Regions from separate parts of the Mesorhizobium sp. M0802 genome, predicted to be linked through region 1. Evidence: predicted binding sites of a transcription regulator. Region 1 holds the regulator's gene; the other holds the start of a gene.
The links. The regulator HrcA, encoded in region 1, represses chaperone genes, less so after heat shock. The targets are predictions, from matches to a motif close to GTTAGCACTCNCNNNNNGNGAGTGCTAAC.
Positions count from the first base shown of each region.

Region 1 (12,045 bases):
CGCTGATGCATTGGGCGACCCCAACCGGCTGCGCTGGGGCGAGCATCGCGGTGGCATGTTCGTCGAGGTGGAGGGAGCCGGCAGGGCCGGCGAAGCCCTCCGGCGCTCGTGGCACCTGCTGGCTGAAGGCGATGACGGGCCGCTGATCCCGGCCATGGCGGTCGAAGCGCTGGTGCGCAAGGTGCTGAACGGACAGGCTCCGGCGCCGGGCGCACGGGCAGCGGTGCGCGACCTGGAACTGCAGGACTACGAAGCGCTGTTTGCCAGGAGGACAATGTACACCGGCTTCAGGGACGATAGCGCCGGGGACAAAAGACCGCTTATCCGCAAGTGGTCGGCGACGCCTGGGAGGCACTCCCAAAAGAAGTCCGCGCCATGCACGAGCGGGTGGAAACAGCGGAGGGACGCGGCAGTGTCAAGCGCGGCGGAAATATTCTTAGCCGGCTATCTGGCTGCCTGGCCGGGTTCCCTTCAGCCGGTGCCGATGTTCCCGTCCGTGTTCGTTTCGACGCCGACAAGGAGGCGAGACCTGGATCAGGACCTTCGGCGCGCACACATTCTCCAGCCGCCAGTTTGCCGGCCGGGGCCGGTCGCAGCGGTTGTTGTGCGAGCGCTTCGGCCCGCTGAGCTTCGCCATGGCGCTGGTGGCGGAGCAGGGAAAACTGTCTCTCGTGCTGCGCCGCTGGAGCTTCCTCGGCCTGCCGCTGCCGATGTGGCTCTGCCCGCGCTCGGCATCCTATGAGAGCGTCGAGGACGGCCGCTTCCGTTTCCGTGTCGAGATTTCGCACCCGCTCACCGGATTGATCGTGCGCTATCGCGGCTGGCTTGAGCCGAAAGCCTGATTCCCCGACCCGCCACCCCGCTCCCACCGGCGGAACCCTGGCCCTTGCGAAACTTCCGGGCGAAGGCGAAAGTTTTCTCCGGAGCCTGTCGAAATCTGGCATGGCCGCACGACATACGTCCGGCACGCAACGTTGCTGCCTTCCTAAACGGGAGAAGACCATGCGATACATGCTTTTGATCTACGCGAACGAGGCCGCGATGGCGACCGCGCCGAGCGACAAGACCTACGAGATCAGCGCCGCCTACGGCGCCTACACCGAAGCTTTGAAGAAATCCGGAGCGTGGCTCGCCGGTGACCGGCTCAAGCCGACCCAGGCCGCCACCGCGGTGCGGATCGCTAACGGCAAGACCAATGTACTCGATGGCCCCTATGCCGACACCAAGGAACAGCTCGCCGGTTTCTATATGATCGAGGCCGAGGACGCCGACGCGGCAATCGCGTGGGCGGCGCGTTGTCCGGGCGCCAGCGCCGGTACGATTGAGGTGCGGCCGATCTGGGAATTGACCGAGTACCCCGCAGCGAAATGAAACCGTGATGGACAATCGCCCGGAGATCGCGCGGGCGGCGGCCGAAGCGGCCGCCCGGCAGAGTTACGGCAAGCTGGTCGCCTGGCTAGCGGCGCGCACCCGCGACGTGGCCGGCGCCGAGGACGCGCTGGCCGAGGCCTTTGCCGCGGCGCTTGAGCGCTGGCCACAGACCGGCGTGCCTCAGAAGCCTGAGGCATGGCTGCTGGCCGTCGCGCGCCGCCGTGGCGTCGATGCGGTGCGCCGTCGGCTGACCAGCGAGGCGAGCCGCGACCATCTCAAGCTGATGGCCGAGGAGATGGAGGCGAGCATGGAAGACGAAGACCTGCCCGACGAACGTCTCAGGCTGATGTTTGCCTGTGCGCATCCGGCGATCGAAGCCAGCGTGCGGGCGCCGCTGATCCTGCAAACGGTTCTGGGTTTCGACGCGGCGACGATCGCCTCGGCCTTCCTGGTTTCGCCGGCGACGATGGGCCAGCGTCTGGTGCGCGCCAAGAGCCGCATCCGCGAGATCGGCATTCCGTTCCGCGTGCCGGATCGCGCCGAACTCGGCGAGCGGCTGGAAACGGTGCTGGAAGCGATCTACGCGGCTTTCGCCGAAGGCTGGACCGACCCGGCAGGGGCCGAGACGAGAGCGCGCAATCTGGCGACCGAAGGCATCTGGCTCGGGCGGCTGGTGGCATCCATGATGCCGGACGAACCGGAAGCGCTCGGCCTGCTGGCGCTGATGCTGTTTGCCGAGGCGCGGCGCCCGGCGCGGCGCGATGCGGCTGGAGATTATGTGCCGCTCGCCGACCAGGATTGCCTTCTTTGGGATCACGCGCTGATCGACGAAGCCGAGGCGCTGCTGGGCCACGCCGCCACCATGGGCGTCATCGGCCGCTACCAGCTCGAAGCGGCGGTACAATCGGTGCATGCGACGCGGCGACGGACCGGCCAAACCGATTGGGCGGCGATCCGTAACTTCTACGATGCGCTGTCGGCGATATCAGGCTCGCCGGTGATTTCGATCAACCGCGCCGTGGCGATTGCCGAGGCCGAAGGGGCGGCGGCAGGACTGGCGGCGCTCTACGTGCTGGGCGACGACAAGCGGCTCAACGACTATCAGCCCTATTGGGCCGCTCGCGCCGGCCTGCTGGCCAGGCTCGGCAATGCGGCGCAAGCGGTCGAAGCCTATGGCCGGGCGATTGGCCTTGAACGCGACCCCGCCGTGCGCCGCTTCCTGCAGGCGAAACGGGCGATCCTGCGAAATTGAAGCGTCCGTTCAGGCCGGCCACATCTCATGCGTGGTGTTGAGCCGTTTCATCAGCGGATGCGCGCGCAGCGCCGACCATAAGCGTTCGATGTTCGGCCAGTCGGCTCGCGCCTTGTCCATATCGGGGTGCCAGGCCACCAGCATGACGAGGTAGATGTCGGCCAGCGACATCGCGTCGCCGACCAGCCAGCCGCGCCCCTCGAGGGCTGCATCGACAATGGCGAAGCCGCGGTCCATATCGGCAATGGCTGCCTGCTTGACGGCTTTCTTGCCGTCGGCATCGGTGGTGTAGCGATGGGCATAGTAGAGGCGCAGGATGGCGGGGTAGAGCACCGATGACATGAACGCCATCCAGCGCAGGAAACCGGCGCGATCCGGCGATCCGCGGCCGGCGCCAGACCCGCCTCCGGATGGCGCTCGGCAAGCAGGATGCAGATCGCCGCCGATTCGGTTATCGATTGACCGTTGGGCAAGGTCAGCACCGGAACCTGGTTCAACGGGCTGATGTCGAGGAAAGCCGGGTCCGGCGGATCCTTCTTGGGCACATCGATCTGGTCGAATTGCGCGTTTGCCAGCGCCAATGCGGCCTCGACGACAAAACCGCCGCTGCCTGGGCGCGTGTAAAGCTTGTACATGTGATTCTCCCCCTGCCCGCGCGAAGCAGGCCGGGGCGATTTGACCCTGAAGCCGCCTCCCGCTCAAGCCGGTGGCGGACGCCACGGCCGGGTTTTCTGCGGTCCAGCCATGAGACTTCCGATGTCGGAGGGACAGCACCCCCCGATGCCCGGCAGGGCAGAGGGGGGGTGCGAAGGATCGCCGCCTATCCAGTTAAGACGTTAAGCCCCCAGCCCGTCGAACAGGATCGTCGACAGATAGCGCTCGGCGAAGGACGGGATGATCACCACTAGGTTCTTGCCCTTGTTCTCCGGCCGCGACCCGACGGCGATGGCGGCCTGCAGGGCAGCGCCCGACGAGATGCCGACCGGCACGCCTTCAAGGCGGGCGACGAGGCGGGCGTTGGCGACCGAATCCTCGTTGGAGACCTTGACGATCTCGTCATAGATCGAGGTGTCGAGGATCTTGGGCGCAAAGCCGGCGCCGATGCCCTGGATCTTGTGCGGGCCGGGCTGGCCGCCCGACAGCACCGGCGAGGCCTCCGGCTCGACGGCGACGACATGCACCGAGGGCTTGCGTTGCTTCAGCACCTGGCCGACGCCGGTGATCGTGCCGCCGGTACCGATGCCGGCGACGAAGATGTCGACCCCGCCATCGGTGTCGTTCCAGATCTCCTCAGCGGTGGTGCGGCGGTGGATCTCCGGGTTGGCCGGGTTTTCGAACTGCTGCGGGATGACGGCGTCGGGCAAGGTGGCGGCCAGCTCGTCCGCCTTGGCGATGGCGCCCTTCATGCCTTTCGGCCCTTCCGTCAGCACCAGTTCGGCGCCGAGCAGCGCCAGCATCTTGCGGCGCTCCACCGACATGGTTTCGGGCATGGTCAGGATCAGCTTGTAGCCCTTGGCGGCAGCGGCGAAGGCGAGCGCGATACCGGTGTTCCCGGAGGTCGGCTCGATCAGCGTCGTCTTGCCGGGTTTGATCCGGCCCGACGCTTCCAGCGCCTCGATCATCGAAACGCCGATGCGGTCCTTGACCGAGGCGATCGGATTGAAGAATTCGAGCTTGGCAAGAAGGTTGGCAACTACGCCCTTCTCCTTGGCGAACTTGTCGAGCCGCACCAGCGGCGTGTCGCCGATCGTCTCGGTGATCGAGTTGTAGACACGGCCGCGGCCGGGCACGCGCGCGGAAGGCTTGTTCATTGGTTTCGCTCCCAAATCAGATCAGGCAATTGGCGTCGGCGGACAGAATAAGGCTTTCGCCCGCGCAAGATAGGCTGCCGGCCGAAAATATCGAGTGGGCCGCTTGCTGAAAACGCTTGCCTTCCGAAGCCGCATTTTCCGGATGGACCGATCGGAGGAATGGATGGGCCTGAACCGATCTACTGACGTGCGGCAATGGCTGCGGCCGCGCCCACCATGAAGCCGGCGGCGGTGCGGTTCAGCGCCTTCAGCGCGCGCGGCGATTTCAGGAACCAGCGCGCCTTGGCGGCCAGCGCCAGATAGGGCACAAGCACCACGAAGAGCACGATAACGGTGAGCGCGACCAGGATGCCATAGTCGGCGAGCGTGATGGTCTTCAGGTCGACGATGGTCGGCGTGATGGCGAGGTAGAAGACCATCGTCTTCGGGTTGCCCAGCGTGACGGTGAGGCCGGCAAGGAAGCTCGATACCAGGCCGCCCTTGCCTTTCCTGGCCTCGACAGTCTCGGGCGTGATCCCGGCCGTCCAGAAACGCCAGCCGAGGAAGGCGAGATAGGCGACGCCCAGCCATTTGATGGCGAGAAACACCATGCCGAAGCTTTGCGCGACAAAGGCAAGGCCGAGCACCACCGCGGTGAGATAAATGAGGTCGCCGAGCATCAGGCCGAACGACATCGCCAGCGACGAGCGGAAGCCGGATCCGAGCGCCCGCGCCACAAGCGCGGTGACGCCGGGGCCGGGAATGGCGGCGGCGATGCCCAGCGCAGCACTATAGGCAAGGAAGCCGGTGAGGGTCATGACGGTCGCACCTCCTGAGCCGCTCTGATGCCATGAAAGCCTGCAGCGGCAAAACGGATTCGATTGCGCCAAGCAGGACATGAAAGCCGGTCATCCTCGCCTGAAAGCGAGAGATGGTTCACTTACGCCCCGAAGGCGGTCGGCTATCTCGCATGGCTCCGAACGGCAGGAGCACCCATGTTAGCCAAAAGACTTCACATCCAGCTCATGAAGTGGATGCCCAACAACTATTCCGAGGCACGCGGTCACGTCCACGAGCTGGAATGGTATCTGTGGTTCGATGGGCGTCAGGCTTTCAGCCTGTTCGACAAGGGCGATAGCGATGTCGTTCCGCAGACTGGATATTTTACCGACAGCCGGAACCCTGGCGCCTACCCCGTTCGTCCGATGATCTATCCGCTGGTCGTCAACAACCGCTTCAAGGTGCGACTGGTGGCGATGGAGCGTGACGGACCGCAAAAGATAGACCCCGACGACACCGCCAAAGGCGAATTCTACATCGACCTCGACACCAAATATCCGCCGGTCTCCGACTGGCGCATCATCGCTGCCGATCCGCGCAACACCGACCTCAACGTGGAAGCGTCGTTCCAGCTGCAATGGCTGGACTATGTAGATACCGCCGAGATCGCCGAGGATGGCCCGCCACGCATCATCGACAAGTCCAATTATCCCTATCCCTGGGGCGCCAATGTGATGGTGTTCGAGCACTGGCTCGGGCTTGGCCGCAAGGCGCCGCTCAAACTCATCGACCCGAACCGCGCTTCGCGCCGCGAATACTGGATGATCAATGGCAATGCGGCCCGGCGCATGGTGCAGGACCTCTATCGCTTCAACGTCAACCAGCTTGGCGTCGCCAACGACGCCATCAGCAGTGTTTACGTGCCGAAGCTCAATGCCGGCCACGTCACGGTGACGCTTTACGAACACGATTTCAGCGACGGCCGCTTCGCGCAAGGGGCGAAGAAGTCCTTCGGCTCGGTCGGCCTCTTCAATCTCAGGGATACCGGTTTCGATGACCGTGTCTCATCGGCCGAGGTGATCCATACCTATCCCAAGGTGATCCATCGGGACGTACATTAGGGCCGGTTGCGCAGTTCGCCGGCTCAGGACGGGCCGTCGACATGGGCGATGCGCCAGATGGTGCCGTTGCCATCCTCGGTGACGATAAGCGCACCGTCCCTGGCCACCGCGACGCCGACCGGCCGGCCCCAGACGGCGTCGTCGGAGAGGACGAAGCCGGTGATGAAATCCTGGTACTCGCCGGTCGGCTTGCCGTCGCTAAATCTCAGCCGCACCACCTTGTAGCCGGTCCTCATACCACGGTTCCAGGAGCCGTGCAGGGCGACGAAGGCGTCACCCTTGTACTCTGCCGGGAAATTGCCGCCGTCATAGAACGCGATGTTGAGCGGCGCCGAATGCGCCTGCATCAGCACGTCGGGCACGGTGACCGAGCCGGCGAGGTCTGGGCGCGCGCCCTCGTGACGCGGGTCCTCGTTGGCGCCGATATAATACCAGGGCCAGCCATAGAAGGCGCCGTCCTTGACTGAGGTGGCATATTCGAACGGCACATCGTCGCCGAGACCGTCGCGCTCGTTGACGACACACCACAGCGCGCCGGTGGCCGGCTGCACGGTCATGCCCGAGCAATTGCGCAGGCCGGTAGCGAGGATGCGGCCATTCTTGCCGTCGGGGCCGAAGGCCAGCACGTCGGCACGGCCATCCTCGGAACCCCAGGTGGCGCCGAGTGGCTGTGATTTTGCCCAGGCGTCAAGGCCGCCCTTCGGTGCCTTCTGCATGCCCTCCGCGACGTTCGATCCGGAGCCGACCGAGAGATACAGCGTCTTTCCGTCCGGCGAGAAGGCGATATCGCGGGTCCAGTGGCCGCCGGTAGGGATGTCGGAGACAATCGTCTCCGGTTCGCCGGAGGCTTTAAGGTCGCCGTCGCGATAGGCGTAGCGGACCACGCTGTCGTTGTTGGCGACGTAGACCCATTGCGGCTTGTCGCCAGGCGGGTAGAAGGCGATGCCATAGGGCTGGTTGAGATTGTCGGCAAAAATGCCCTCTTCGGCCGGCTTCGCGCTACCCTTGGCCAGCCGATAGACGCGGATCTGGTTGGCGTCGCTGTCGGCGACGAACAGGTCGCCGTTCGGCGCCACGCGCACGACCCGCGGATTGGAAATGCCGGAAGCAACCAGTTCGGCCGAAAACCCAGGCAGCAGGACGGGCTTCGCGCCCTCGGGCCGATCGCCGAGGCCGGCGCTGTTGGAGGCGGATTCGGTGATGTTGGGCTTTTGCAGATCATCCGGCTTGATCAGCCGGCGCACACCTGGCTTGTCGGCCTTCCAGTCGCCGAAAGCGTCCTTGCCGGTCAGCAGCGGTTGATCAGCCTGCTGGGCGAAGGCGCTGGTGGCCAGAAGCAGGGCAAGCCCTGCGAAGCCGGCAATCCGGATCATGCTGTTCTCCTCGAATTCGCGCCGGTCGCCGCGTCATGCACAACGGAGATATTGTGCGGCCGCCGCAAAAGAGAAGCGTGCGCGTGCGCAGATTCGACGAGAGAACCGCTCAACTTTCCTCTTCGACGTCGAGATCGTCGTCGAGACGCTTTTCCAATGCGACGAGATCTTCCGGCAGCGGCAGGCCCATGGCGCGCATTTCCCGGAGTTTTTCGCGCAGCTGCTCCTGGATTTCGTGCTCGTCCTCGGGCTGGTTGACCATTTCCTCGAGCAGCATACTGATCTGGGCCTTGAACGATTCAAGCGCCATTCTGCGCCCTCCTTTACGGTGATCCCGGCTTCGAATTATCTTAACATCCGGGTAATCAATTGCGCCGTGTAGTCGACCATAGGCACGATGCGGGCATAATTCAGCCTGGTCGGGCCGATGACGCCGAGCGCGCCGACGACGCGGGCGTCCTTGTCGCGGTAAGGCGCCACGACCAGCGACGAGCCGGAGAGCGAGAACAGCTTGTTTTCCGAGCCGATGAAGATCCGCACGCCGGGGCCGTCCTCGGCGAGGTCGAGCAGCTGGATCAGCCCGTCCTGCGTCTCCAGATCCTCGAACAGGTGGCGCAGCAATTCGATATCGGCCTGGGCGGTGACGTTTTCGAGCAAATTGGCGCGGCCGCGCACGATAAGGCGCGCCGGCAGGCCGCTATCGGCGCCGGCCCACACCGCCAGGCCTTTCTCGACCAGATCCTGCGACAGCGTGTCCAGCGCTGCCCTGGTCTCGTCCTTGATGCGGGCGATCTCGATGCGCGCCTCGGCGAGCGTGCGGCCCCTGATATGGGCGTTGAGGAAGTTGGAGGCCTCGTGCAGCTGCGAGACGGTGATGCCGGCCGGCAGGTCGACGACGCGGTTCTCGACATCGCCATTCTGCGACACCATCACCGCCAGCGCCTTGGTCGGCTCGAGCTGGATGAACTCGATGTGCTTCAGCGCCACCTCGTTCTTGGTGGCGAGCACCAGGCCGGCGCCGCGCGACATGCCCGACAGCATCTGGCTGGCCTCGGTCAGCATGTGTTCCAGCGTCGCGCCCGAGCCGGAGGCGCGCACCTGCGCCTCGATGACCCGGCGTTCCTCGTCGGAGAGATCGCCAAGCTCCATGAAGGCATCGACGAAGAAGCGCAGGCCGGTCTGGGTCGGCAGGCGCCCGGCCGAGATGTGCGGGGCATAGATCAGGCCGAGATGCTCGAGGTCGCTCATCACGTTGCGGATGGTGGCCGGCGACAGCGACGACGGCAGGATGCGCGACAGGCTGCGCGATCCCACAGGCTCACCGTCCTTCAAATAGGATTCGACGATGCGCCTAAAAATGTCGCGCGAACGCATGTCGAGCGATTGCAGCGCGGGCGCCAGCAGACTGGGTTCGGTGACTGCCTTGGTCATTCGAGCCAAAAACCTCCGGCCCAAGGATATAGACTTCCATCGCCCCCGCGCAACCCGGCGTCTGTGCCAGATCGCCCGGCCTTTTCCTTTGCGCCATGGGCTGCATGCGTCTACAAGCCGCCGACGCAACCCTAAAAAGAACAGAAAGAGGCCTCGATGCGCCCTTCCAAACGCCAAGCCGACGAAATGCGCGCCATCTCCTTCGAGCGCGGCGTGTCCAAACACGCCGAAGGCTCGTGCCTGGTGAAATTCGGCGACACGCATGTGTTGTGCACGGCAAGCCTGGAGGAAAAGGTGCCAGGCTGGATGCGCAATTCCGGCAAGGGCTGGGTGACGGCGGAATACGGCATGCTGCCGCGTTCGACCGGCGAGCGCATGCGCCGTGAAGCCTCGGCCGGCAAGCAAGGCGGCCGCACGCTGGAAATCCAGCGGCTGATCGGCCGCTCCTTGCGCGCCGTTGTCGACCTGCAGGCACTGGGCGAACAGCAGATCACCGTCGACTGCGACGTCATCCAGGCCGATGGCGGCACCCGCACGGCCTCGATCACCGGCGGCTGGGTGGCGCTCTACGATTGCCTGCGCTGGATGGAAGCGCGGCAGATGGCCAGTGTTGCCAAGGTGCTGAAGGACCATGTCGCGGCAATTTCCTGCGGCATCCATGACGGCCAGCCGGTCATCGACCTCGACTACATCGAGGATTCATCTGCCGGCACCGACGCCAATTTCGTCATGACCGGCAAGGGCGGCATCGTCGAGATCCAGGGCACCGCCGAGGGCGAGCCGTTCTCGGAAGGGCAGTTCGCGGAGCTGATGGGCCTGGCAAAGAAGGGCATTCAGCGGCTGGTGAGCTTGCAGCAGATGGCTGTGGCCTGATTGAATTTAACGTGATGACGTCGGCGATCCTTCACACCCCCCTCTGGCCTGCCGGCCATCTCCCCCGCAAGGGGGGAGATCAGAGGTCGCTACCGTTTTCGCCAACCATCAACGTTGAGACGCCGCCAGCGGAACTGCCAATCTCCCCCCTTGCGGGGGAGATGCCCGGCAGGGCAGAGGGGGGCGCCTGATGCAACCCTCCGCTATTCTTGAGTCAGCGCTTTACGTCACGGATCTCGCCGCTGCCGAAGCCTTCTACTCCAACGTCCTCGGCCTCCCTCTCCTCGGCAAGGTCGACGGCCGCCATCTCTTCTTCCGCTGCGGCCCGGGCGTACTGCTCATCTTCAACGCCGAAGCCACCAAAATCCCGCCGGCACCGGATGCGCGGCTGAAAGTGCCGCCGCATGGCACGGTCGGCGAGGGCCATCTCTGCTTTGCCGCAAGTGCGGATGAACTCGCACAGAGGAAGGCGCAACTTGAGGCGAAAAACATCGCCATCGAAAGCGAATTCGAATGGCCGCAGGGCGGGCGTTCGATCTACATACGCGACCCCTCGGGCAATTCGATCGAATTCGCCGAGCCAAGGATCTGGGGCCTTTGATGCATTCTCTCGATGGAAAGAAGATCGTCGTTGCCAGCCACAATGAAGGCAAGCTGCGCGAATTCGCCGATTTGATGGGTCCGTTCGGCTTCGAGGCGAAGTCGGCCAAGGACTACGGCCTGCCGGAACCGGAGGAGACCGGCACCACCTTCGAGGAAAACGCCTACATCAAGGCCTTCGCCGCGGCTAAGGCGACCGGCCTGCCGGCGCTGTCGGACGATTCGGGCCTGTGCGTCGACGCGCTCGACGGCGCCCCCGGCGTCTACACCGCCAATTGGGCCGAAGCTCCCGATGGCAGCCGCGACTTCGGCATGGCCATGCAGCGCACCGAAGTGGCCTTGCAGGAGGTCGGCGCCGCCAAGCCAGCGCAGCGCAAGGGGCGGTTCGTCGCCGTCATCTGCCTGGCCTTCCCCAATGGCGAGGCTGAATATTATCGCGGCGAAGCTGAGGGAACGCTGGTGTGGCCGCCGCGCGGCGAACTGGGCTTCGGCTACGACCCGGTGTTTTTGCCCGACGGTTTCGACAAGACGTTCGGCGAGATGAGCGCTGAGGAAAAACACGGCTGGAAGCCCGGTCAGCCGACGGCGCTGTCGCACCGCGCCCGCGCCTTCCAGAAATTCGCCCGCGCCAGGTTAGGCTCAGCTTAATGTCGCTGGACCGCAGCCCGGGCTTCGGGGTCTACATCCATTGGCCGTTCTGCGCGGCCAAATGCCCGTATTGCGACTTCAACAGCCATGTCCGTCACCAGCCGGTCGACCAGGAGCGCTTTGCCCGCGCCTTCGAGAACGAGCTGAAGACCATGAGCGAGCGGACCGGGCCGCGCGAAGTGACCAGTATCTTTCTCGGCGGCGGCACACCGTCGCTGATGCAGCCGCAGACGGTGGCGGCGGTGCTGGACGCCGTGGCGAAGAACTGGACGGTGCCCGACGGCATCGAGGTGACGCTGGAAGCCAATCCGTCCTCGGTCGAGGCCGAGCGATTTCGCGGCTACCGCGCCGCCGGCGTCAACCGTGTGTCGCTCGGCGTGCAGGCGCTGAACGACAAGGATCTGCGCTTCCTCGGCCGGCTGCACAATGTCGACGAGGCGCTGCATGCAATTGGCCTGGCACGGGACATATTCCCAAGACTTTCCTTCGACCTGATCTACGCCCGCCCCGGCCAGACGCTGGACGACTGGCAGGCGGAGCTCGAACAGGCGATCGGCCATGCCGCCGACCATCTGTCGCTCTACCAGCTGACCATCGAAGAAGGCACGCCGTTCCATGCCCTTCATGCGGCGAACAAATTCATCATCCCCGATAATGACCGGGCCGCCGATCTCTATGCGCTGACGCAGGAGATCACCGCAGCGCATGGCCTGCCGGCCTATGAGATTTCCAACCACGCCAGGCCGGGCGCCGAGAGCCGGCACAATCTGACCTATTGGCGCTATGGCGAATATGTCGGCGTCGGA
Region 1 covers NZ_JAMYOY010000017.1:32,567-44,611, reverse strand. Annotated here, with positions in the region: gene NKI10_RS22305 (hypothetical protein) at 1-146, shown strand, start outside; gene NKI10_RS22300 (DUF4166 domain-containing protein) at 447-842, shown strand; gene NKI10_RS22295 (YciI family protein) at 1,003-1,371, shown strand; gene NKI10_RS22290 (RNA polymerase sigma factor) at 1,379-2,623, shown strand; partial or broken gene NKI10_RS22285 (glutathione S-transferase family protein) at 2,633-3,258, opposite strand; gene cysK (cysteine synthase A) at 3,460-4,434, opposite strand; gene NKI10_RS22275 (LysE family translocator) at 4,614-5,231, opposite strand; gene NKI10_RS22270 (hypothetical protein) at 5,409-6,314, shown strand; gene NKI10_RS22265 (PQQ-dependent sugar dehydrogenase) at 6,338-7,687, opposite strand; gene NKI10_RS22260 (hypothetical protein) at 7,797-7,997, opposite strand; gene hrcA (heat-inducible transcriptional repressor HrcA) at 8,033-9,118, opposite strand; gene rph (ribonuclease PH) at 9,275-9,991, shown strand; gene NKI10_RS22245 (VOC family protein) at 10,182-10,592, shown strand; gene rdgB (RdgB/HAM1 family non-canonical purine NTP pyrophosphatase) at 10,592-11,239, shown strand; gene hemW (radical SAM family heme chaperone HemW) at 11,239-12,045, shown strand, end outside.

Region 2 (12,045 bases), on a different contig from region 1:
GCCAAAGGCGTCGCCGACGCGTCCACCGTCACCTGCCAGGTCGAGACCGGACGCGGGCTGGCGCTTGCCGGCATCCATCCGATGGCCGGGGGCAGCGGCCAGGAACTGTGCTCCGGCGACATGCTGCTGGAGGCGCTGATCGCATGCGCCGGTGTCTCGATGCGCGCGGCGGCGGCCGTGCTCGAAATTCCGATCAGGTCCGCCGAAGTTTCCGCGGAAGGTGACGTCGATCTTCGCGGCACGCTCGGCGTGACTGCGGGTGTTCCAGTCGGCTTCAAGGAAATCCGCTTGCGGTTCGACATCGACACCGACGCTCCCCAAAGTCAGCTCGACCAACTGCTCGAACTCACGGATCGCTATTGCGTGATCTTCCAGACCATCCAGAATAGTCCCAGCACCACGGTGAAGCTGCACCGCGTCATCCAGTGACCAGAAAACCGGCCCGGAAACTCGACTTGAGCGAGATTCCGGGCTGGGAACGGGAGTGCCGGGCAACGCTTCTATCCTTTGACGTAACCCATCGCCTCGACGATCAGCTCGTCCGCGACACGCATCAGGTTGACGCCGCGGATGGAGTTGCCGTCGGCCATGAAGTAGCGCCAGCGGATCGTCGCCCGTTCACCGGCGACGAAGGTTTCCTCGAGGTCGAAGCGCGTGCCGGGCTGGGTGGCGATCGCCGACCATAGGTCAATGCATGCCTCTTTGCCGGCATGGCGGGCGCCGTCCGGCGCCGGCACGGTGTTTTCGATAACGCAATCCTGCGCCACCAACTCGGCAAGCGCGGACGGATCGTGCAACTGGAACACATCGTTGAAGCGACGCATGATCTCGGCCGTCTGCCGGGACAAATCATTCCCGACTGCGTCCATGATAAGCTCCTGTTTCATCATATTCTCCCGGTTTCATCGATCTTTGACGGCTTTGACCAGCACGGCCTTTAGGGTGATCTGAGGCACGCCGGCCAAGGCGCGCGAGACGAGGCAAGTCGCCTTGGCCGACTGCGCCAGGCGTTCGAACTCGTCTTCGGCGAGATCCGTGACCTCCGCCTCCGTTTCGAGCTCGATGCGGGTGATCGTCGGCCCGGCGGCGGTCGCGCCGAGATGCACCTTGGCGACGGTGCGGATGGTGCGGGCGACGTGGCCTTCCTGGCCGAGGATGAAGGTCAGCGCCATCGAGAAGCAGCCGGCATGTGCTGCCCCGATCAGCTCTTCGGGATTGGTGCCCGGACCGTTCTCGAACCGCGACGGAAAGGAATAGGCGCCTTCGAAGACGCCGCTGCCAAGCCGCAGACGGCCGCCGCCTTCCTTCAGCGTGCCTTGCCATTCTGCGGAAGCTTCACGGATGGTCATGGTCGTTCTCCTGGTTCGGGGTTGAAAAGCGGGCAATTGGGTCAGGCGCAGTCGATGACAACCTTCCCGAACACGTCGCCCTGCCGGAAGTGGCGGTACGCTTCGGGGGCTTCGGCAAAGGGGAAGACCCTGTCGATAACGGGCTTGAGGCGATGCTGCGACACGGCGCGCAGCATGGCCTCGAGATTGCTGCGGCTGCCGACGAACAGGCGGCTGATGGTGGCGAGGCTGCGCTGATAAAGCGCTGCCGGCATCTCGATCGATCTGCCACTGGCGTCCTGCAGCGTCAGCAGCACGATGTGTCCATAAAGCGTGCTGGCAATCAGCGACTGCGCGAAGGTGGCCGGGCCGCCGGTTTCGACGACGAGGTCGATGCCGCCTGTCTGCTCGCGCGCCCAGCCGCCCCATTCCGGTATGTCGGTGCTGGAGACAACGAGGTCGGCGCCCAGCGCCCGCAGCCTGTCGGCCTTCTCCGCGCGCGATGTGATGGCGACAACCCGGCAGCCGAGCAACTTGGCGAACTGCAGAGCAAACAGCGAAACGCCACCCGAACCGATGGTGAGAACCCATTGACCAGGCTTCGGAATCCGGGTCCCGGTCACCGCGTTCCAGGCCGTCACGCCGGCGCAGGTCAGCGTCGCCGCTTCGTGCCAGCTCAGATGATCGGGCAGTCGCGCCGCCCATTGTTCGTCGAGCACGGCAAACTCAGTCAGCATGCCGTCCAGCGTACAGCCGAGCTGGTCGATCAGACCGGCATTGATGCGGCCATCGATCCAGCGGGCGAAGTAGCTGCCGGTGACGCGGTCGCCGACGGCAAAACGGGTGACGGCATCGCCGATTGCGACGACGTCACCGGCGCCGTCGCTCAGCGGCACGATGCCTTGCCGCGCCGGCAACGGATAGGTGCCGCCAAGGATCATCGTGTCGCGCCGATTGAGCGAGGCGGCGCGGACTCGCACCACGATCTCATGCGGTTTCGGTTCCGTCCGCGCCTCGTCGCGCATCGCCAGGGATTCGGTTCCACCAAACCCTTCGAGCCGGTAGCTGCGCATGTCACTCTCCTTAATAGTATATAGACTGATCCACATATTATATAGACCGATTGTCATATTCTTGGCGAGGCCTATAATGCGTCACTGCTGACAGAGGTTGACATGGCCAACGACACCCGCACCCGCATACTCGAGACCACAGGCCTGTTGCTCAGGCAGCGCGGCTATCACGGCACCTCGCTCAACGACATTCTGGGCGCCAGCGGGGCGCCGCGCGGCTCGCTCTATTTTCATTTCCCGGGCGGCAAGGACCAACTGGTCATCGAGGTGACGCGCAACAGCGTTGCCGACGTCACGAAAAGGCTGGGCGAAGCACTGGCAGCCGAAAGCGATCCTGCAGTGGCCGTCCATCACATCTACCAGTCGGTCGGGCGCATGCTGGAGGACAATGATTTTTCGCTGGGTTGCCCCATCGCGCCGGTGGTGCTGGATTCACCCACCGATGTGCCGGAACTGGCGGAACTCTGCCGATCGGCTTTCGAGCAATGGATCGGCTTGCTGCGACAGGCCTTCGTCAGGGCAGGGGTGCCCGAACGCCGCGCGCACGCTTTGGCGCTGCTGATCGAATCGTCGCTGGAAGGGCTTATGGTGATTGCGCGGGCCACCCGCGACCGTGCACCGGTGCTGGTGGTGGCCGACGAGGTGGCGGCACTTGTCGAGCAGGCGGTGCTTGCAGGCAAGGTTGCGCGGCAGGCGGACAGCGCCGCCTAACCATCCGCTTTCCAAAACAAAAAAGGGCGCCTCTCGGCGCCCTTTCCGTATGCATAAGCCAGATAGCTTGGATTAGAAATCCATGCCGCCCATGCCGCCCATGCCGCCGCCGCCCATGCCGCCAGGCATGCCGCCGCCGGCCGACTCCTTCTTGGGAGCCTCCGCGATCATGGCTTCGGTGGTGACGAGCAGGCCGGCGACCGAAGCCGCGTCCTGGAGAGCGGTGCGAACGACCTTGACCGGGTCGACGATGCCCATGGCGATCATGTCGCCATACTCTCCGGTCTGGGCGTTGTAGCCGTAGGTCGCGCCCTTGTTGTCGAGGATCTTGCCGGCGACGATCGAAGCTTCAGCACCTGCGTTCGAAGCGATCTGACGGGCCGGAGCCTGCAGTGCACGACGAACGATGTTGATGCCGGCAGCCTGGTCGGCATTGACGCCGGTGACCTTGATGTTGGCCGAAGCGCGCAGGAGAGCGACGCCGCCGCCTGCAACGATGCCTTCTTCCACGGCCGCACGGGTCGCGTTGAGGGCGTCATCGACGCGGTCCTTCTTTTCCTTGACTTCGACTTCCGTCGCGCCGCCGACACGGATCACCGCAACGCCGCCGGCGAGCTTCGCCAGACGTTCCTGCAGCTTCTCCTTGTCGTAGTCCGACGTGGTCTCTTCGATCTGCTGCTTGATCTGGGCAACGCGGCCCTGGATCTCGGCCTTCTTGCCGGCGCCGTCGACGATGGTGGTGTTCTCCTTGGAGATCGACACCTTCTTGGCGCGGCCGAGCATGTTGAGGCCGACATTCTCGAGCTTGATGCCGAGGTCTTCCGAGATGACCTGGCCACCGGTGAGGATGGCGATGTCTTCCAACATGGCCTTGCGGCGATCACCGAAGCCCGGCGCCTTGACGGCGGCGATCTTCAGGCCGCCGCGCAGCTTGTTGACGACCAGCGTGGCCAGAGCCTCGCCTTCGACGTCTTCCGAGATGATAAGAAGCGGCTTGGAGGTCTGCACGACGGCTTCGAGAACCGGCAGCATGGCCTGGAGGTTGGACAGCTTCTTCTCGTGCAGGAGGATGTAGACGTCCTCGAGCTCGGCAACCATCTTGTCGGCGTTGGTGACGAAGTAGGGCGAGAGATAGCCGCGGTCGAACTGCATGCCTTCGACGACTTCCAGCTCGGTCTCGGCGGTCTTGGCTTCTTCAACCGTGATGACGCCTTCATTGCCGACCTTCTGCATCGCTTCGGCGATCATGGCGCCGACCGACTCGTCGCCATTGGCCGAGATCGTGCCGACCTGGGCAACTTCCTCGGAGGTCTTGATCTTCTTGGCAGCTTTGCCGAGAGCCGCGACGACTTCGGTGACGGCCAGATCGATGCCGCGCTTCAGATCCATCGGGTTCATGCCGGCGGCAACGGCCTTGTGGCCTTCCTGGACGATCGACTGCGCCAGAACGGTCGCGGTCGTGGTGCCGTCGCCGGCAATGTCGTTGGTCTTCGAAGCAACTTCGCGGACCATCTGCGCGCCCATGTTTTCGAACTTGTCTTCAAGCTCGATTTCCTTGGCGACGGTGACGCCGTCCTTGGTGATGCGCGGTGCGCCGAACGACTTGTCGATGACGACATTGCGGCCCTTGGGGCCGAGCGTGACCTTCACTGCGTCGGCGAGGATGTTGACGCCGCGCAGCATGCGCTCGCGGGCGTCGCGGGAGAATTTTACGTCTTTAGCAGCCATTTTTTAGCTCCTGGCAGGGGGCTTGCGATCAAGCCCGAAATTAGTTGACGGTGAGGCCGATGATCAGCCGATGATGCCCATAATGTCGGATTCCTTCATGATCAGAAGGTCTTCGCCATTGAGCTTGACTTCGGTGCCCGACCACTTGCCGAACAGGATGCGGTCGCCGGCCTTGACGTCCAGCGGGACCAGCTTGCCGGCTTCGTCGCGAGCGCCGGAGCCGACGGCGATGATCTCGCCTTCCTGCGGCTTTTCCTTTGCCGTATCCGGGATGATGATCCCGCCGGCGGTCTTGGATTCGGATTCGACCCGGCGTACGACCACGCGGTCATGAAGCGGGCGGAACTTCGACTTTGCCATTTTTTCTTCCTCGAATGAGAACGGTGAGAGCTGTTCCTCGATCCGGCGGTGCCGGATGTGCGTTAGCACTCACCTGGGGAGAGTGCTAACGTGCGCTGAAATAAGCGCGTGGCTTTCGAGAGTCAAGGCGAACGGTGAGCACAATTGTGCCAATTGGAGCCGTGCCGCGATCCGACGGCAGACCCTACCGGCGCCGCGGCGATATAAGCACCAGAAGCGGACAGCGTTCAGCCAGCCCATAGGTCCCTGTCGGCGCGAGGCGGACACTGTCAAAAAACCGGCTCGCCTCTTCGACCAGCGTCGCCGCCGGGGCGAAACTGTAGACAGTCTGCGAATTCGCATAGACATCGATGGTGCCGATGACCGGCATCTCCCATCCGGTCGTCGCGGCAAGGGCCTCCCGGTCGGCAAACAGCGCATCGAAGGCGTCGAGGATCGCCCGCACCGGAATGGCGCGGTCGGGATCGCCGCCGGCACAAGCCATGGCAATGCGCCATTTGAGTTCGTGGAAGGTCGCGACACCACCGGACAGCGTCAGCGCCCGGACCTCCTGCAGATCGTCCGGCACCTGAGGGCTTGCATAGGCGCGCAATGCAGCCCGCCCATCGGACTTCAGCACACGCGCGATCTCGGCAAGCAGCGCCTGCCGTGCAACCGAGGAGTCCAGCGCCGACAGACAGCCGTCGCCGATCACCGCCCCGGCGCTTTCGTCGCCCAGCGGCAACTCCAGCCAGTTGCCGATCACCGCCTTGCGTGAGGCGGTATCGCCCGGCCAGATGCCCGATATCATGGCAGTGGACTCGTCGATCGCGAGCATGGTCCTTCCGAGGCCGGCAAGCTCCGGCGTGACCCCGAGCAGCACCACATCGACTGATTGCAGGCTAAGTTCGCGCTCATAGGCGGCGACAGCTTCCGGGGGCGGACACAGCGGCGACCCGAGAAGCCGCCAATGACGGCGAATTGCGTCCCAATGCTCAGTCATGCGGAACGGTTTGGGGAAAGGCTGGACATATTTCCTTCCAGGCTGTTGGTTGCCTTGCGAGTTACCTCATGCAGGAAAGGCCATGGCCCGCATTGCCGTCATAACGCATGAATTTGACCGCTTCCAGAGCCGGCGGGGCCTCCTGCTGCGCCAGGACAGCCCCTACATGCTGTTCGACGTCCTGGCGGAGCTGAAACGGCGCGGTCACTCCGTGCAGATCATGCGTGGACCCTCGGCAAGTCATAACGCCGATATTGCCGTCCTGCATGTCGACGCGACAGTGACGCCATCGGACTATGTCGACTACGCGCGCGGATTTCCGATTTGTCTCAATCTTGGTGCAACCGACATTTCCAAGCGCCGCATCAGTGGTGCGATCCTCGAGGAGGGTGCCAACTGGAGCGGCCAGGTCATCGTCAAGAGCAACCTCAATCATTGGGGGACGCCCGAGGAGCAGCTCAACCGAAAATCCGTTCGCGCCGGCAAGGCAGTGCCTTTCCCGGGCGCGCAGACCTTCGGCCGTTATCAGGTGCATGCCTCGCTGGCCGATGTGGCGCCGGAGATTTTCAGGCGTGCCGACCTGATCGTGGAAAAATTCATTCCCGAAATCGAGCCCGACGGGTTTGCGGCGCGGTTCTGGATATTCTGCGGCGATCGGGAGCGCTGCACCCGCTATGTCTCGCCGCAGCGCCTGGTCAAGGGCGACGACACCGTCCGCCGGGAGCCGGTTGCGGTTCCCGACGAACTGCGCGCCTTGCGTCGGAAGCTGGGCTTCGACTATGGCAAATTCGACTTTGTCGTGCATGAGGGCAGGGCCGTGCTGCTCGATGCCAACAAGACCCCAGGTCGCGCCAGGAACCTGTCGAAGATTGTTGCCGCCGGCACAGCCAACCTGGCCGACGGCTTCGAAAACCTCATCCACCAGACCGGACGGGGTCGAATCGGGCGCTAGAGAAACAGTCCCAACTGCGTATGGATGATCGACCGGTAGTCCTCGATGGTGTGGCGGCTTTCCTCCTGGTCCTGGGTCAGCGCCATGCGCACGACGCCGCCGGCCAGCTGGAAGATCAGGAAAACCATACGGCCGAACTCATTGCGTCGCTCTGGCGCGAGAAAGGGGCCGACATGGTCGCAGAACATCGTCGCCTGGCGCCGGGTTTCGGCGATGTCGAGATTCTTCAGCGCCTTGTCAGCCTGGATGGCGTTTTGCAGGTCCTGAATGGCGGGGTCGCCGGCGACGCGCTCATAGTAGTCGTCGAGCAGCCGGTCGGCCGCAGCGATAACGTCGCTCAGCCCGCCGACGTCGGCAACGATCGCGGCAAGCCGGGCGCGGCTCACTTCGGAGAATCGCTCGTAGAGCATCGCCAGGATCGCCGACTTGTTGGGGAAGTAATGATAGACGGTGGCGATCGGCCCGCCGGCCTGTGCGCCGACTTCCTTCATGGTGACGGCGTCGATGCCTTTCTCGCCGATCAGCCGCATGGTCGTCGACAGGATGGCGTCGATGCGCTCGCGGCTGCGCTCCTGTTTGGGCCTGCGCCTCGGTTCGGTCGTCATCTGCACTGCTTCGTTCATGCCGCCATCCTCTCGATCGCCCAGACCATTCGATCGCCAAGACCATCCCCAGCCTTGTTGGTGCCAAGTCCCGCTACTGATTGACAAACGAATATGATCGAGTATCAGTTTCTAAATGCTGACAGACTGTCAGTTTTTTTGCCGTCAGGCAAGGACGTTGGGAGGCGACCGTGACTTCTGCTGGTAACGCGGATGCCGGGAACGGCGACTGGCTGGTCGGCAACCCCACTGGGGCGCAACTCGCCTCGGCATTGTGGATCGGCTCGGTCGGCCTGCTCATTCTCGGGCTGCAGCCGGTGCTTCTCGGCGCGCTCTACACCGAAGGGCATGTCAGCGGTGACGAACTCGCGCTGGTCGCCACGGCGGAGATGATCGCCATCGGCATCGGATCGGCGGCCATCGCCATGATGCTGTCCGCCCACAATATGCGCTTGAAAAGTGCCGTCCTTCTGCTCTTGCTGGCGCTGGCGAACGGGGCGACCGCCTATGCGCTGACCTCGACCTCGCTGATTGCCGCCCGCGCGGTGGCAGGCCTCGCCGAGGGTGGGCTGGTGGCGGTCGCCACGGAACTGATCGCCCGTTCACGCCGGGCCGAGCGCATCGGCGGCTTCTTCGTCACCCTTCAGACCCTGGCGCAATGCGCCCTTGCCCTGCTGCTGGCGCTTTACGTCATCCCGGCCGCCGGATCGGCGGGCGGCTTCATCGTTCTTGCCGTCGTCTGCATCGCCTCGGTGGCCGTCGCCTTCATCGTCCCGGATAGCTATGCCGACCTGCCCAAGGAGGAACAGTTCAGCAATGTGCTGACCGTTCCTTCGCTTGCCGCTTTGCTGAGCGTCTTCTGCTACTTCATGTTCTTCGGCTCGGTCTGGGCGTTTCTCGAGCCACTTGGCGCACAATACGGCATCGATGGCCGCACCGTCGGCCTGATCGTCTCGGCCAGCCTGGCATTGCAGGTGCTGGGCGCAATGACGGCTACCGTCTTCGAGGCGCGCATCGATTACCGCTTCGCCATCGTGGCGATCGGCGTGGTCGCCGTCGCCAGTTCCGTGATGCTCGCCGGCAGCCCCGGCCTGACGGTTTTCTGGGTCGCGGCCTTGATCATGGGCTTCATCCTTCTGTTCATCGTGCCCTATCAGATCCGGCTGGCGATCACCGCCGACGAGACGCGCACGGCCGTGCTTCTGGTGCCGGCGGCCCAGCTTTTCGGTCTGGCGATCGGCCCGGTCGCGGCATCGCTGCTGATCGACGGCAAGGATTTTCGGCCGGTGCCGGAATTTGCCGCCGCCAGTGCTGCGGCCAGCGTCGTGCTGCTCGGCCTGTTCGTCCTGATCGCACGGCGCCGCCGCGCCGTCGCCTGAGACACGACCGGGGGAGCATCTCCTCGATACTTGACTAAGTCAAATAAATGACCGATCGTTGATGGGCAGGAGGCTTCCCATGACGATCCATCATCAACCCGGCAAGGAACGCATCGACGCGGTGCGGGCTTTCAACCGCTTCTACACCCGCCAGATAGGTCTGCTCGACGAAGGCCTGCTGAAAAGCGCCTTCTCGCTGACCGAGGCGCGGGTGCTCTACGAACTGGCGCATCGCGATGGCCTGACCGCCAGCGATCTCATCCGCGATCTCGGCCTCGACGCCGGTTATGTCAGTCGGCTCCTGAAGAAGTTCGAGCACCTGCAGCTGATTGCGCGCGCGCCGCTGGCGTCGGATGCGCGGCAGTCGTCGATCACGCTGACGCCGGTGGGGCGGCAGGCCTTCGCGCCGCTGAACCGCGGTTCGCAAGACCAGGTCGCGGCCTTGCTGGCGCGGCTTCCCGCTGCCGAACAGGACCGGCTGGTCAAGGCCATGCAGACGGTGCAGCAACTCCTTGCCGACAGCCCGGAGCCCAAAGTCCCCTACATGCTGCGGCCTTTGCAGGTCGGCGACATCGGCTGGGTCGTGCGCCGCCAAGGACAGATCTACGCACAGGACTATGGCTGGGACGAAACCTATGAGGCGCTGGTCGCCGAAATCCTCGGCGCCTTCGTAAAATCCTTCGATCCAGAATGGGAACGCAGCTGGATTGCCGAACGGCAAGGGGAGGTGGTCGGCTCGGTCTTCGTCGTGCGCAAATCCGACGCGGTGGCGAAGCTGCGCCTGCTCTATGTCGAACCATCGGCGCGCGGCCTCGGCATCGGCAAGCGGCTGGTTCAGGAGTGCATCGGCTTTGCTCGTGCCAAGGGCTACAAGACGCTGACCCTATGGACCAACGACATCCTGACCGCCGCCCGCCACATCTACGAGAGTGCCGGCTTCAGGCTGGTGGACGAAGAGCGCCATCACGCCTTCGGCAAGGATCTGGTCGGCCAGAATTGGAACCTGGAGCTGTAGCGGCGTTCAGGCCACCGGGACCCATATCTCCAGCCCGCCATTGCCGCTGCGCGGATCGAACTCCGGGCCGTAGCGCTCGAATTCGGGGCCGTCGGCTATATCGTGCCCCGACGCCGGCAGCCATTTGTTCCAGATCGTGTTGACGGTGCGGCGGATGGTGGAGATGTGCTCGGCATGGGTGAACACGGCGTATTTCTGCGCCGGCACCCGCACCCGCGAAAGCTCCTTCGGCAGGTCCGAGAAATCCGAAACTTCGACCCCGGCGATATAGTCGAAATTGCCGGCATCGTCGCCATTGACGCAGACGCCATAGGCGACGTCAGCGGTCTCGCCCGGAATGTTGCCGATATAGGGACCGAAGCGCTGCCACTGCATCGGAATGGCCGCGCTGGTTTCGCAGCTGTAGCGCTCGCCGAGGCCGGCAATGAGGAAGGGACGGCCGGTCTCGAAGCGCGGCGGCGGCAGTGAGGCGAGGAAGGACTGGTCCATCAGGATCGGCTCCACGAGATCGAGATTGCTGAGGCTGCCCTGCGCGCGCACCAGTTCCGGCGTCGTGCCGAACTGATCGCGGAAGGCGCGGGTGAAGGCTTCGTGCGAGGCGTAGCCAGCATCGAGCGCGACCGCGAGGATGTCGGGCGCGCCGGAAGCCAGCTTGCGCGCCGCTTCGGTCAGCCGGCGCGCGCGCATATAGCCCATCACCGAACGGCCGGTGGCGGCGCTAAAGGCGCGCGTCACATGAAAGCGCGAGACGCCGCTGCTTTGCGCGACATCTTCAAGCGAGATCGCTTCCGGCAGATGGCTCTCGACAAACCACAGCGCTTTCTCGGTCGGGTTCATAGGTCTCCTCGCATTTGGCGGCACATTTTGTCGGCTTTTTGCGAGGCCAGTTTGATCGAAATTGCGCCTGTCGTAAAATCGAGGGGCGCTGGTCGACTGTGGCAGGTCACCATCGTGGAAAGCCGTTGCTGGGCGGCCTCGGCCTGGCTCGCTGGGACAATATCTGGGCGCGCTAGGTGCGGGCACCACCCTTGCCTATGCGCTGTGGAACCACCGCCGGCTCGATGCCTTCGCCGCCGGCGAAAATGCCGCCGAAAGCCTAGGTGTGCCGGTGGCGGGGACGCGCAAGACGACCTTTCTTCTCGCGGCGTTCTCGACGGCAATTCACGTCTCGGTCGGGAGGTCATCCGCATCCGGCATTGATTGCGCCGCCACCATGACCGCATCTGCATGGCTGCCATCCCTCTTTTTCGGCTCTGGTGCAATGCGGCGCCTTGAATGGTAAGCACGCTTATAATATATACCGCTCATGGTTTCCGACGGCATAGATAGATTAGGCTTTTTGATCCACGACGTGCAGCGCCTCATGCGCAAGCGCTTCGAGGCGCGCGCCCGCGGACTTGGCCTTTCCTCGGCACAATGGCGGCTTCTCGTTCGCGTTGCCAAGGAGGCGGGCGTCGCCCAGGCTCGCCTCGCCGAACTCCTCGAAATCGAGCCGATCAGCGTTTCACGCCTCGTCGACCGGATGGAGGAGGGCGGCTGGATCGAGCGGCGCTCCGACGCAACTGACCGGCGCGTGCGTATGATCTTCCCGACAGCCAAGGCGAACGCGGCCTATGCCGAGGTCAAAAGCCTTGCTGGCGAAGTTTATGAGGAATCGCTGGTCGGGGTTTCGCCGGACGACCGCCGCGTCCTGATCCGGGCGCTGGACACCATCGTGCAAAACCTGGCGGACGGCGAGACGTCGTCCTTGAAGAGTACGGAAGGGGCAGCAGCATGAACGCGGCAGCCAAGCTGGACGAGAATGTAACCAAGATCGAGGCGCCGGCACAGCCGGTTGCCGAAGCGCCTGCACAGCCGGCCGCAGCACCTGTCGCGGTGGCTCCCCCGGTGCAGCCCGCTCCGGCTCCGGTCAAGA
Region 2 covers NZ_JAMYOY010000008.1:98,387-110,431, forward strand. Annotated here, with positions in the region: gene NKI10_RS13855 (OsmC family protein) at 1-429, shown strand, start outside; gene NKI10_RS13860 (nuclear transport factor 2 family protein) at 501-887, opposite strand; gene NKI10_RS13865 (OsmC family peroxiredoxin) at 903-1,349, opposite strand; gene NKI10_RS13870 (zinc-dependent alcohol dehydrogenase family protein) at 1,391-2,401, opposite strand; gene NKI10_RS13875 (TetR/AcrR family transcriptional regulator) at 2,504-3,112, shown strand; gene groL (chaperonin GroEL) at 3,185-4,840, opposite strand; gene groES (co-chaperone GroES) at 4,904-5,200, opposite strand; gene NKI10_RS13890 (class I SAM-dependent methyltransferase) at 5,385-6,182, opposite strand; gene NKI10_RS13895 (hypothetical protein) at 6,265-7,134, shown strand; gene NKI10_RS13900 (TetR/AcrR family transcriptional regulator) at 7,131-7,757, opposite strand; gene NKI10_RS13905 (MFS transporter) at 7,928-9,115, shown strand; gene NKI10_RS13910 (bifunctional helix-turn-helix transcriptional regulator/GNAT family N-acetyltransferase) at 9,195-10,130, shown strand; gene NKI10_RS13915 (AraC family transcriptional regulator) at 10,137-10,967, opposite strand; partial or broken gene NKI10_RS13920 (iron chelate uptake ABC transporter family permease subunit) at 11,096-11,304, shown strand; gene NKI10_RS13925 (MarR family winged helix-turn-helix transcriptional regulator) at 11,437-11,907, shown strand; gene NKI10_RS13930 (HlyD family secretion protein) at 11,904-12,045, shown strand, end outside.
Region 2: the regulator HrcA is predicted to act here: its motif matches at 5,262-5,290, upstream of groES (co-chaperone GroES).